3 regions of the Paenibacillus sp. NPDC057886 genome follow, and region 2 is predicted to be linked to each of the others. Evidence: riboswitches for the same ligand, from Rfam matches in the RefSeq annotation. Region 2 holds a riboswitch; each other region holds the start of a gene.
The links. A riboswitch is a leader RNA that binds a small molecule or an ion and turns the genes downstream of it on or off. The one in region 2 is predicted to bind cyclic di-AMP.

Region 1 (4,231 bases), on a different contig from region 2:
CAATTTTAACAAAAAAAATCATAAAAAACGATTTTAGCCTACTTAGCCTAGATGGAACTATTGAATAAGTCGACCGGTTTGGCAAAGTTCTTCATCAAGCAGCTTCTCTGCAGTCTGCACAATCTCATCAATCTGCATCCGCGTAATTGCATCAAAGTGAATCCCCAAAATTACAGTCACTGTTACTTTTAATTGCAGGGCAGCCTTACGTGCGAGTCTTTCACACAGTTCTTGTTCCTTATGCCCTGGAATATGCACCGTAGCCCCACTCACCCGTTCACGGTCCGGATAAAATGTCGCTACTGCCCCAATATGTGATCTTCCTCCAGTTACCATAAATACCTTGTCTTCCCCTGCCTCAATCACCTGTAAACGAACGGAATTTAAGTCGTATGTACTCATCCTGCTCCACCTGTCCTTTTCAATATGTAATATATATGGAGGAATTATGGCTCCGATTTAATGAATCAGCAATGAAACATCTCACATCATGCATAAATACGGAAAGCCCCGGGCATACCAAAGAGAACGCAATTTGGGAAAAGGAGGCACTAACATGCGTATACGCCTCATCATGTTATCCATCATGGTCATTCTTCTGGGAGGAAGTTACGCTCCTGCTCAGTTATGGGCTTCTTCAAGCCCGCAAACCGAACCTGCTTCGAAGTCTGATTCTTCCGAAGAGGAACAGCTGACACTGGGACAGCTCAGGCAGAAATATGCAGATACGTTCAAAACCAATGGCCCCTCAATTAAAAAGGTCGCACTGACTTTTGATGACGTACCTGACCCTCGGTTCACCCCACAGGTGCTGGATATTTTGAAAAAATACAAGGTACGGGCTACGTTTTTCATTGTGGGACATCGCGCTGAGAAACATCCGGATTTGGTGAAACGCATGGTGAAGGAAGGACATATTGTTGGCAATCACAGCTACAATCACCCGGAGTTCAGTAAGCTGTCCATGAATGCATTTCGCAAACAAATCTTACATACCGGGGATATTATTCGTAATCTGGCGGGTTACACACCCAAAATGATTCGTCCACCCTATGGCGATATTAACGAGCAACAGCTGCAATGGGCAGCCAAACAACATTACAGCATTGTGAACTGGAACGTCGATTCCCTGGACTGGAAGGGCCTTTCCAAAGAGGAAGTCAAACAAAACATCCTGTCGGCCGTCAAACCGGGTTCCATTGTTCTGCAGCATGCAGGAGGCGGTGTCGGATCGAAGTTGAGTGGGTCCATCGAGGCGTTGCCTGAAGTCATCGAGGAATTGCGAAACCGCGGGTACGAGCTGGTGACTTTGGACGAAATGCTGGAACTGCCAAAGGGCAAATAGGTTAAGATTCCAGAAGGCGGATATTCAAAAGGGTGTCCTTCAATCACATTATCGTGATTGGAGAACACCCTTTACTGTTTAATTAGATTCAGTTGGAGTCACATATGATGATGTGCAGCTACGCTTTGATTTTATTTCAAGATGTAAAGTTCAACATCCTGAATACCAAATGTGCTCACGGATTGCTTGCTGCCAGGAATAAAGATATCGATCTTGTGACCTTTAATGGCACTGCCCACATCACGAGCCGTAGCGACAAATGCCTGTTTTGGCAGTCCTGGATGTGTATGACCTGTCACCAGTACCTTTGTACCCAATGGAATGATACTTGGGTCCACTGCAATGGTACCCAATTCAAGCGGATTACCAAAGTAGTCCACAGCACCCCATCCTCCATTTTCGGAAGCGTCCGCAGAGTATGCTGTTGCTTTTACGTCAACAGCTTTGCTGTAATCAAACGTTTTTCCCCAGGCTTGAACAACCTTACTATCTGCATTAACGTCAAGACTTGCGGCAGTTACCGTTTTGGCCTCCGTTTTAGCTGCAGCAGCAGAAGCTGTGTTCGTTGTTTTACCAGGAATCGTAACTTTCAAACCACCATAAATGTTGTAAGCTGAAATGTCATTGTTAGCTTTAATAAGAGCGTTAAGTCCAACTCCATATTGTTTGGATAAGGTGTAGAAGGTATCCCCCTCTTTGGCCACATGAACTGAATCAGCATGAGCCGGAACGGCCTGGATGAGCATTGCTGCTGTCAGCAATGCTGTTGCTGTTTTGGCTATACGTTTCTTGTTAATCATGGTCTTCCTCCCTCATTATGCCTGCGAAGTTAGTTGTCGGATTCGGATGGAGGAAACCACCCTATAGGTTCAATTACATTAAGAATTTATGTAGCCCTAATTCACCCCAAGCCGTGTGCAAATGATTCTTCCCCAAGCACACTCTGCATCGTTACATCCCCCACACTCCCAACTCCGGAAGTTTCGGCAGGAACAAATATATCACAATTTTGTAACCAATAGTCGTAGTAAATGTTACCATCTGGCTAAATCACTTCAACATTTATGCTGAATTCAAGCGGCTTTTTCAAAAAATTGTCTATTTGAGCTTATATCTTTGATGACAGAAACGTTACTTTTTATGTAAATCCGTGCGTGTCCTCACATAACAAAACAATCCCTGCCGACGGGTCATCGACAGGGATGTATGAGGGGATGAAATTCTCATCCGCAGTATAGATTTTGTATTTTCATCTTGATCTTCATCCATAATGACTTGATGTATTAGAGCACTTTAGCGAGGAAGTCACGTGTACGTGCATGCTTGGGCTCACCAAACACTTCAGCAGGCGTTCCTTCTTCTACAATAACCCCGCCATCCATAAACAGGATGCGGTCACCCACTTCGCGTGCGAAGCCCATCTCATGCGTTACAATAACCATAGTCATGCCGCCCTCTGCAAGCCGCTTCATGACATCCAGTACTTCACCGACCATTTCAGGGTCCAGTGCTGAAGTAGGCTCGTCAAACAGCATGACATGCGGCTGCATCGCAAGAGCTCTTGCAATGGCTATCCGTTGTTTTTGTCCACCGGACAGCTGATTTGGATAGGCGTCTTTTTTGTCAGACAAGCCAACCGTCTTGAGCAAATCTGCACAGATTTGTTCCGCTTCGTGTGCAGACTGTTTTTTCACTTTAATGGGAGCAATCGTAATGTTCTGCTGCACCGTTTTGTGCGGGAACAGATTGAAATGCTGGAATACCATCCCCATTTTTTCACGAGTCGCATTAATGTTATGTTTGGGGTCAGTGATCGAAACTCCCTCGAAGTCAATCTCACCGGAAGTAGGCTGCTCCAGTAGGTTCAGACAACGTAAAAAGGTACTTTTCCCCGATCCGGACGGACCGATGACCACGACGACCTCGCCTTTGCCAATTGTTACGTTAATGCCCTTGAGCACATCGTTATTTCCATATGATTTGTGTAATTGTCTAACGTCTATCACTTGCACTCAACTTCCTTTCCAGTCGACCCAGCAGCTTGGACAAAATGAACGTCAGCACAAAGTAAATGGCCGCTGCAATCAGGAATGGATTCATTCCTTGGTACGTAATGTTTTTTACTACACTTGCCTGGTACATAATGTCCACCATACCAATAACCGAGATGATGGAGGATTCCTTGATAATGGTCACGAACTCATTACCGATCGCCGGCAACACCGCTTTGAACGCTTGTGGAAGCACAATGAAGCGCATTGCCGCACCTCTACCCATTCCCAGGGAACGAGCTGCTTCCAACTGGCCTCGATCCACACCCTGTATACCAGCGCGGAAAATCTCGGCAAGATAGGCACCACTATTAATGGATAGTGTGATAATCCCCGCCTGAAGCGGCGTAAAATTAATACCAAGTGTCAGTGCAAGTCCATAATAGATAATCATCAACTGAACCAACATCGGTGTACCACGAATAACCTCAACGTAAGCTGTTCCAATCCAACGCAGAATTGAGACGTCATGCAGACGGAACAGACAGATGATCAAACCGATAATTACTCCGAATATTACACCGAGTGCAGACAGTAAGAGAGTGTAACCTACACCTGTTGCATAGAAGCTTTTGTACTGCCAGAACACTTCGAAAATGTTTTGACTTTTGTTCACCTTGTCTGCCATCAACTGGCTTGCTTCGGTAACCAACTGATCGATTTTATTTTCGCTTTTCAGACGTTCCAGCGTTCCGTTCACTGCATTCAGCAATTCCGTATTGCCTTTGCGAATCCCGATTGCCGCTTCGACCTGCTCTTCATCTGGAATAGCCGGAGCTAGTCCAATAACATCATCCAGATAACCTGCAGCTACCGTATCTTCGACGATTGCAGC
Region 2 (4,231 bases):
CGGAACAAATCAGCCAGATCCAGCTTCAGCACATCCCCGTGATGCACACGAACGTTCGGATAAGGCTGCATCACTTCACCCAGAATCGGGATCAATCTCTGATCAATCTCTACAGCCGTTACAGGACCGGCTACCCGAGCCAGACGTTCTGTGAGTGCGCCAATACCTGGTCCGATCTCAAGTGCGCCCTTGGACTCGTCCAGATCAGCTGCATTTACAATTTTGTTCAATATATTTTGATCGATCAGAAAGTTCTGACCCAGGCTCTTCTTGAATGAAAATCCGTGTCTTTGAATAATTTCTTTGGTTCGTTTGGGTGTTGCAATCTCTACGGTTTCTTCCATGCCTTTCATACGCTCACAATCCTTCACGTTCAATTTGCGATAATGCTTCGGAGAACTCTTCCCGGGTAATCTGGAATACACTCAACCGCTTGTGGAACTGCTTGCCGTTGCAATAACCAATGCCCAGCAAATTGCCCATCTCCATACGACGTGCAGCAGCTTGTGGGTGCACAATCAGTCCCGCCGCAATCAGATCCTCCCAATCGATCAGACTGGGTGCGCCTTCATATGACGTGTGCACGCGTGCCAGTGCATGACGAATGGCCTCCGGTGAGGCGTTCTCCACTCCGATGTCACCTTTACGAGTAGCATCGGCCTCCGGAATAAAAGCATGCTTGCAACCAGGCACTTTATTGGCGATGATTTTACGAATACGTTCACCAGCATGATCCGGGTCTGTCAGTACGATAACACCACGTCTCTCTTGAGCAAGTGCAATCCGCTTTAGAATGCGCTGGTTGATGGCCGATCCACCAGTTTCGATCGTATCTGCCTGAACCGCACGTCGAACGGCTACGGTGTCGTCACGGCCTTCCACCACAATCACTTCTTTTATCATGTTCCATTTCTTCCTTTCTAACGCAAAAAGAAGAGGAATATCCTCTTCTCTGCCAAAAGGCGGGGGAGACTGAATTCAGACCCCTCCGCCGCATATTCCGCATGAATCATTCATGCAACTATTTTATAGCATTCCCAATTCAAAGTAAAACGATTTTAGTTCGCTTCCGGCTTCACCGGACCAATTACATATACCGTCTTGCCTTTCTTCCGTCCGAAGTTCAGGGCATGCTTCACACTATCATAATACACATCAATTTTGTTGCCTTTAATGGCACCACCTGTGTCTTCCGCACGACGGAAGCCAAGGCCCTCGATATACACCCACCAGCCAATTGGAATGACTTTGGGATCAACTGCAATGGTACGTCCCTCGGTTACCCGAGTACCTGATGCTGTTTTTGTGCCGATACCGGGCTCTTCAGAAGAGTATGCCGTCATGGATACATTTTTCAAAACTTTTGAATATTTAAAAGAACTGCCTGAGACGGTAATCACTTTGCTGCCCGAGGCAGCGGTTTCCTTCGAGTTCGTGGTTGTTGCTGTTTTTGTCGTGGAAGTCTGCGCCGATACCGTCTGAATCACTGGCTCTTTCACAACAGGTTTGACTTTGGTACCAACGGCGATCACTTTGTCGACGCGATTCGTTGCGACCGATTTACCCACCATTTTTTTGGAGACCAATTCTCCATCCTGGAACACCTTTTCAATATGCTGTACAAGTGTGCCTTCTTTACCGTTCACAACGACACGATTGTCGCCTTTGTACAAGCTAGGGTCAGCCGTTTTGATCACTTTATAAGCGATCGGCTGTTCCACTTCCACCGTACGCTTTGTTACCCGCACTACACGAATTTTCATATCCGCTTCAATGGTGGTTCCAAGCGCAGGATATACTTTGTCTTCACTCGCAATCTGAATACCTGATTTTTTAATCGCATCTTTTACCGATGAATCGGTTGTATACAGAGTCTTGGTGTCCCCGTCTGCCGTAATATTAACTGGAACGGCCCGCTCAATAACGATGCGGTCTCCATCTGTGATGGCCCCATTCAAGGGCATGGATACCTGATCGTGAGGGCTGACTGTGATTGACTGCTCCTCCAGCATTTCCTGAAGCATTCCTGTACGAGTCTCTACCGCTTGAGCTTTGCCATCAATAACCAGTGAAATTTGTTTCCCGGCCTGACCGTAAACGACTAACAAGATCATGATTGTAAGCGCAATTGAGAAAATCGCGATCAATGCCATTTGACGCAAGTTCTCATGCTTCCACCGCAACGCGAAAGACTTACTGGATGATCGTGACTCATGGGTCTCTTCTGGTTGGAATGTGCCCACTTCTCCGTCCTCCTTCATAGCCTCGCCGTCTAAAGTAATGCATGATGTCTTTGACGCGACTATACCAAATTTTCTACAGAACACAGATCGGACCAACATAATCCGGTTCTGCACCATGAATCAATCTTCGCAACATGATGTCATCCTCCTGAATACTTACCGTATGATGACAGTATTTCTTTTATTCAAAAACAAAAAAGCCAAAGAAAGAGTTTAAGAGGAACTCTTTCGTGGCTTCCGAATGATTCTGAATATCGGAAATTCATGCACGAGGTTGCCTCTCTTTTTCCGCTTGCGAGGTTAGCTGTCGGGTTCGGGCGAAAGAGAGCCGCCCTATCTCCGGTCATCCGCTCATGGCGGACGCCCTTGAATTCACCCCGAGACCCAAAGAAGAAATCAAATACGGCTTCGCAGATTCATACGCTGCTTTTGGGTCAGCGCATGTTGCGCATCGGCTGCAATCACCGATGTTTAAGCCCTATTGGTTCCCCCGCTCTCCGTTAACGGAGACTCAGCGAGACTGATTCATGAAAGTAATGTTGTTTCATCGGAAAGTGTCCCTTTGTTCATCCCCCGAACATCTATCCAATTTTCCGCACAACAATTCACTGAAAAGATGATATCCTGTTTCTATGCATGTTGTAAAGCGTTGTTCAAGTACGTTTTTCTAAATATTTGGTTAAAATATTGTAATATTCTTGATTTATTTGGATCAAAAAGCAAATTAACTCCGCTTAACTCACTTTTTCACCCGTTTTGCTCGATATTTTAACGAATCCCAAATCGTTCCATGGCATTTTTGGTCGTTATTGCTGCAATTTCCTCTACCGAAATGCCTTTAATTTCCGCAGCTGCTTCTGCAACCAGACGTACATGCGCTGTCTCATTTCGTTTTCCACGATAAGGGTGAGGTGTCAAATAAGGCGAGTCTGTCTCGATGAAAAATCGGTCCATAGGAACCTTCTCAAGTACCTCTTTGGGCTGCTTCGCATTTTTGAACGTGATGGGCCCTCCGAAGGATAGATGAAAACCCAAATCCAGGCACATTTTCGCCGTTTCCCAGCTGCCAGAGAAGGAATGCATGACACCGCCTACTTCTCCAGCTTTCTCTTCACGCAGGATCTTTACAATATCCTCATGCGCATCCCGGTTGTGAATGACAATCGGCATATTCAACTCACGGGCCAGACCAATTTGTTGTCGTAATACGCGATGTTGAACCTCTTTCGGTGAAGTGTCCCAATAATAGTCTAGACCAATTTCACCAATGGCTACCACTTTTTCATGCTTGCATAAAGATGCAATCCATTCCAGATCACCCTCCTGCATCGTGATTGCATCCACTGGGTGCCAACCTACCGCAGCATATATAAAATCATAGGTTTCAGCCAGCTTCATCGTGGATGGAATGGTCTCCCGGTTAAAGCCCACGTTAATCATGCGACCAACGCCTGCATCCACAGCACGCTGAATCATTTCCTCGCGGTCCTCGTCGAATTGTGGTGCATCCAGGTGTGTATGTGTGTCGAACAACATCATGCTGTATTTCTCCCTTCATGTCGAATAAACGACGATCTCTTTTTAATCCATCCTGCGGATCTTAACCAGAACATTAATATTACTAATTAGATCATGCTTTTATCTATATTTCATTCCAATAGTTCATTCAGCACAACATGTAGAGCGAACAAGTTCTTTCATATCTATATGTTGCTTGTTTTTAGGCATCCGGGTTGTATTCTAATTGCTCTGATTACAAAATTATGTCGATCTACATGTACTCTCCATTAAAGCAGATTACTGTATCATGAAAAATAACTCTTTTAGAAAGCTTTTTGCATCATGACTCATGAGCAGCATTGCGCATCATTTTAATGTGAGAAATAGGGGCGTATATGGGACGGTAATTCATGAACAATCGCATCCACCTTATTTTCGGGATAATACAAGTGATGCTTTCCGCGATGAAGACCACTGATTGAACGGAC
Region 3 (4,231 bases), on a different contig from region 2:
CCACAAACTGACTGCCTTGAACGTTTTGGATTACTTCTTCTCCGCCAGCCACATCGCAATATTCGCGATTTCTTCATCCTTTAACTTGTCTTTGAACGAAGGCATACCGCCGCTTTTACCTTTGACAATGGTCGTATAAATCTTCTCCACATCGTCCTGGCTACCAATCTTCTGCAGACTAGGGCCCATGCCCCCTTGAAGCTGATCACCGTGGCAGGTAATACAGTTTGCTTTGACTAGTGCCTCAGCCTGTCCTGCATCCATTGTAACTTGTGGCATCGTCGGTTTCGCTTCTTTTGCAACTTCCTCTTTCCCTGGAAGCGTAAACATTAGTACAATAGCTAAAGCGCACGCTGCAAAAAATACCCCGCTCATGATCCATTTGTGCATCCCTTATGTCCCCTCCAGAATGAAAGATCATCTAACTTGAAACTATCCATATCATTATAACGGAACCTGTAGTGACATCATAGCATTTTGTGGTAATTTTTTGAACTAATCACATAACCGGGGACTTTTTAGGGTGATTTCAAGCCCTATTTATTCGCGTGGACCTTCATAGACCATGCAGTAAAAAGGTTTCAAACCGCTAGGCGTCTGTCGTTCATATGTATCCTGTGTAACAAATCCGGCTTTGAAATAGACGCGAATGGCCCGGTCATTCCAGGTCAGAACTTCCAGATCAATTTCGTTTGCAGGGTTCCGACGAATTGCTTCCTGCACAATGGCCGAGACAAAAGCCGTTCCTTGACCATGACCACAGCGTTCAGGGTGCATGCCAAGTCCAATGCGGGTGACGCCTTCAAGTGGGAAGTATTGAGCAAAACCGCAAATCTGATGATCCTCTCCCAGCACTACCGCATATTGTTCCTTCCGTAGATGGGGATCCCCGAATTCGACTTCAAGTGCTTTCATCTGCTCCCAAGGCAGCCAGCTATAAATATTATAAGGCGGGTCATACTGCCAATCGCAGATTAGCTCCGCATGTTTTTCTTGCATGGGCACAACGTGAAACGTCACAGGGGCTTCATCCATACAACTGCACGCTCCTCTCATTGTGAACAAGCTATAATGATTTTGATTTGTCCATATACATATGTCATTCCATATCTAAGCTTGTTTTCACTCTACAAAAGAGGCGTTCATTTGGCAAGCCCCCGTTTTAGAAAAAAAGTGAAACAAAAGTTCCGGTAATTTCGTTTATATTATAGTGGGATGGGTAAAAACATTATAAGAGCACGGACGAAGCAACGAAAAATAGCTCTAAAAAAGTTAAAGTTAGTTTTGATAGCTATCCCGAATACGTTAAAGGAAACGAAGCACAAAAAAACCGCCGGATACATTCCTGCGGAGAATGTACCAGACGGTTCTATTATGCTTCGTTACAGTAGTGTATTGTTACAGCATGACGTTGCTCACCTTGTCCCTAGTCTATGGCCAATGTCTCATATGCGTCCGTGCTCATAATCCGTTTAGCGCCAACATAGCGGTTGGCCCAGTAGCTTTCGCTTAATTCGCTAATTGTAACTCCTTTGGAAGAAGAGGAGTGTGCAAACTTTCCATTCCCTACAAAGATCCCTACGTGCGAGACTCCTTTGCCCGTTGTATTGAAGAATACCAGATCACCTGGTCTCATTTCCATACGGGAAACCGAATCGCCCATGTCGAATTGTGAACTCGATTGGCGAGCCAGATCAATGCCCAGCTTGTCGAATACATAACTTGTGAACCCAGAGCAGTCAAAGCCGTTAAGCGTTGTTCCTCCGCTTTTGTATGTAGTTCCCATTGCTGAATCAATGACTTGGTCCATTTTTGAATCTGCGAATGCGCTGCCTGCTCCAAGCGATAATGCGAATGTGAGGCTGAGTACAGCTGCGGTTAATTTCTTCTTAAACAAGAGATATACCCCTTCCAATGCCTGCGAGGTTAGCTTAAGGATTCGGTTGAAGGTCCCCTATGATCCCTCTGTTGCAAGATCAATTCACCCATAACTGGTTCCCCCGCTTCCCAGGTGCTAGGAATTTGGCTATGCTAGTTATGCACCTGCGAAATCAAGAAATGACGTTTAAATTTTAAGTAGTTACAAATATGAAGGTAAAGATTACAAAGTTGTTACTAAAAACTCACTGCGATTATTGTAACAGAGGTATAACACTTTGGCAACGTTTAACAACAAAATTAGCAAAAAAAACCTCGACCTTTGACGGGGGAAGGTCGAGGTTTGCTTGATTAACGGCATTTGATGAATACAACTTTACATAGAGATGGTAACCATTTTTAGCTGTTCATGTTAATCCTTGACCGAGTTGGACTGCCATAACCGGAAATGGGCGCATATTTTCCACAGGCTCAGCAAGCACCGGGCAAGTGGATACGTCTGTTGTAGTATAAGGCCAGTTAAGCCCGTTACTAACCATGAAGTAGAAGTAAAGGCACCAAAGACCAGCAGATGAAGTCCGCCCAGCAGGACAGCAATGCCTATTAGAGTGATGACCTGGCGTATTGCAATCCATAGAGCTTGAAACGTACCACGCGCTCCACCTTCCCCATCAGGAGCCGAGATACCAAACTGCATGTAGAGCAGGACATGATGGATAACCCACCCGTATACAATCCAACCAGCAATATAGGGAATTCCAGGCAAGAGCAGATGGAGGGAATGAAAACCTTCCATAAAGATGGAATAGAGCTTTGGTGCGAGCCAATAAGCCGGTAGCAGTAGCAAAAGGGTGCGAATGGTGTGGAGCAACAGCATCGGTTTCCACAGATTTTTAATGCCACGAATGAAAGGAATGCGCTCTTCCGAATGATTATAATGCTGGAGCGAGTAGAGCAGCCCTGCCTGAATGAGAGGGCTAATCAGCATCCGTATCAGCAGCATAGCCCCTAAAATCCATAAATAGCGATGGACCTCCGGATTCGTTGTCAGGCTGAGTTGGCTCTCCATTTTGAATAAAATCGTACTGAGTTCCCCTGCATCAGGGTCAGGATAACGCAGGAGCAGCGGAACCACAGCGGACTGTACCATTCGATAAAGAAAGTATCCCCATACTAATTGATAGAGAAATAAGAGTGCTGCAATGAACATATGCTGACGGACGAGAAACCAGCCTTCGCGTATTTTTACTTTCACTGTATCCATCCACCTCACCATGACAGACTTCCGAATATGGCTTCTATAATTTTGGTTGCACTCATGCTCCAGCGGGATTTGGTTGGCTCATCCAGTCCGGCTTTCAGAAAATTGTTCATATGATGGTTCTCCAGCACAATCGTGTATAGCGGATCAGTCATAGCCCAGGAAACAGGGGAAGTGTAGGTCAGTTTGTAAGTAATGCGCTCCTCGCTGCCATTCCATTCTTTCGTCATGGTTTTCCCATCTTCGAACATAATTCGAACAGGCACCTTCTTATATTCACTGCCTTTTTTCTGCAATGTAACCGACGACTCGTACAACGTTTGGCCGTCTTTCAGGATAGGGTTGATTGCGATCTTCTCCACTGCAAAGTCAGCCATGCCGTCTCCGTATACATACTGATTAAAATAATCGGTCCAGGATGTACGGGTTACTTGCTCCACTACCTTTTGAAAATCAGACGAAGTAGGGTGTTTGAAACGGTATTTCTTCACGTAGGTCGAGAGAATACGTTCCATTGTTTTTGCACCAACCTGCTGTTCTATCCCGAGTAATACAAGCTTGCCTCGTGTGTATACGTTGGCAGCATATTGATTCTGGGAATCAAACTTCCAGGAGTCCTGTGTTAGTGAAGCTGGAGAAGTAATGAGACCTGATTGTACGGGTAGATTCGGGATAAGTCCGTATTCCTGTTCCATCAGTTTATCTTCTGCATAGGAGGTGAATCCTTCGTCCAGCCAAGCCTCTTCAAATTCATTACTGGCGACCATGCCGTAAAAATACTGATGCCCAATCTCGTGCACAACCGTGCGTTCCAGATCGTAACCAGGAGCAGAATCATCCGCACCGAAGGCGGTGACCAAGGTAGGGTATTCCATTCCCCCTGCGCCATTCCCCGATTTGGGCGGGACAACGATGGACAATGTGGAATACGGATAAGGGCCAAACCACTTGCTATAATTGGATAGTGCTGCTTTGGCGGCGTAGAAATAACGTTCCTTCAGATCCTCATGAGCAGGGTCGAGATACAGCTTGATTCGAACGCCTGGCACATTGGGGGCAGAGAAGGGCTCTTCCGCATAAACAAAATCAGGA

Region 1: linked by a shared signal. The riboswitch ahead of ACFVQB_RS33200 (3D domain-containing protein) and the one ahead of ACFVQB_RS32760 (resuscitation-promoting factor) in region 2 are both predicted to bind cyclic di-AMP.
Region 3: linked by a shared signal. The riboswitch ahead of ACFVQB_RS33830 (C40 family peptidase) and the one ahead of ACFVQB_RS32760 (resuscitation-promoting factor) in region 2 are both predicted to bind cyclic di-AMP.

Annotation. Positions count from the first base shown of each region.
Region 1 is NZ_JBHVMZ010000017.1:42,295-46,525, reverse strand. Features, by position in the region: gene lpdD (prenylated flavin chaperone LpdD) at 58-402, opposite strand; gene ACFVQB_RS33205 (polysaccharide deacetylase family protein) at 557-1,345, shown strand; gene ACFVQB_RS33200 (3D domain-containing protein) at 1,477-2,145, opposite strand; cyclic di-AMP (ydaO/yuaA leader) riboswitch at 2,148-2,344, opposite strand; gene ACFVQB_RS33195 (amino acid ABC transporter ATP-binding protein) at 2,629-3,351, opposite strand; gene ACFVQB_RS33190 (ABC transporter substrate-binding protein/permease) at 3,338-4,231, opposite strand, start outside.
Region 2 is NZ_JBHVMZ010000016.1:14,161-18,391, reverse strand. Features, by position in the region: gene rsmA (16S rRNA (adenine(1518)-N(6)/adenine(1519)-N(6))-dimethyltransferase RsmA) at 1-353, opposite strand, end outside; gene rnmV (ribonuclease M5) at 358-903, opposite strand; gene ACFVQB_RS32760 (resuscitation-promoting factor) at 1,059-2,243, opposite strand; cyclic di-AMP (ydaO/yuaA leader) riboswitch at 2,517-2,770, opposite strand; gene ACFVQB_RS32755 (TatD family hydrolase) at 3,012-3,782, opposite strand; gene ACFVQB_RS32750 (HD domain-containing protein) at 4,115-4,231, opposite strand, start outside.
Region 3 is NZ_JBHVMZ010000019.1:28,269-32,499, reverse strand. Features, by position in the region: gene ACFVQB_RS33840 (c-type cytochrome) at 31-390, opposite strand; gene ACFVQB_RS33835 (GNAT family N-acetyltransferase) at 541-1,035, opposite strand; gene ACFVQB_RS33830 (C40 family peptidase) at 1,427-1,897, opposite strand; cyclic di-AMP (ydaO/yuaA leader) riboswitch at 1,901-2,038, opposite strand; gene ACFVQB_RS33825 (hypothetical protein) at 2,291-3,133, opposite strand; gene ACFVQB_RS33820 (M1 family metallopeptidase) at 3,148-4,231, opposite strand, start outside.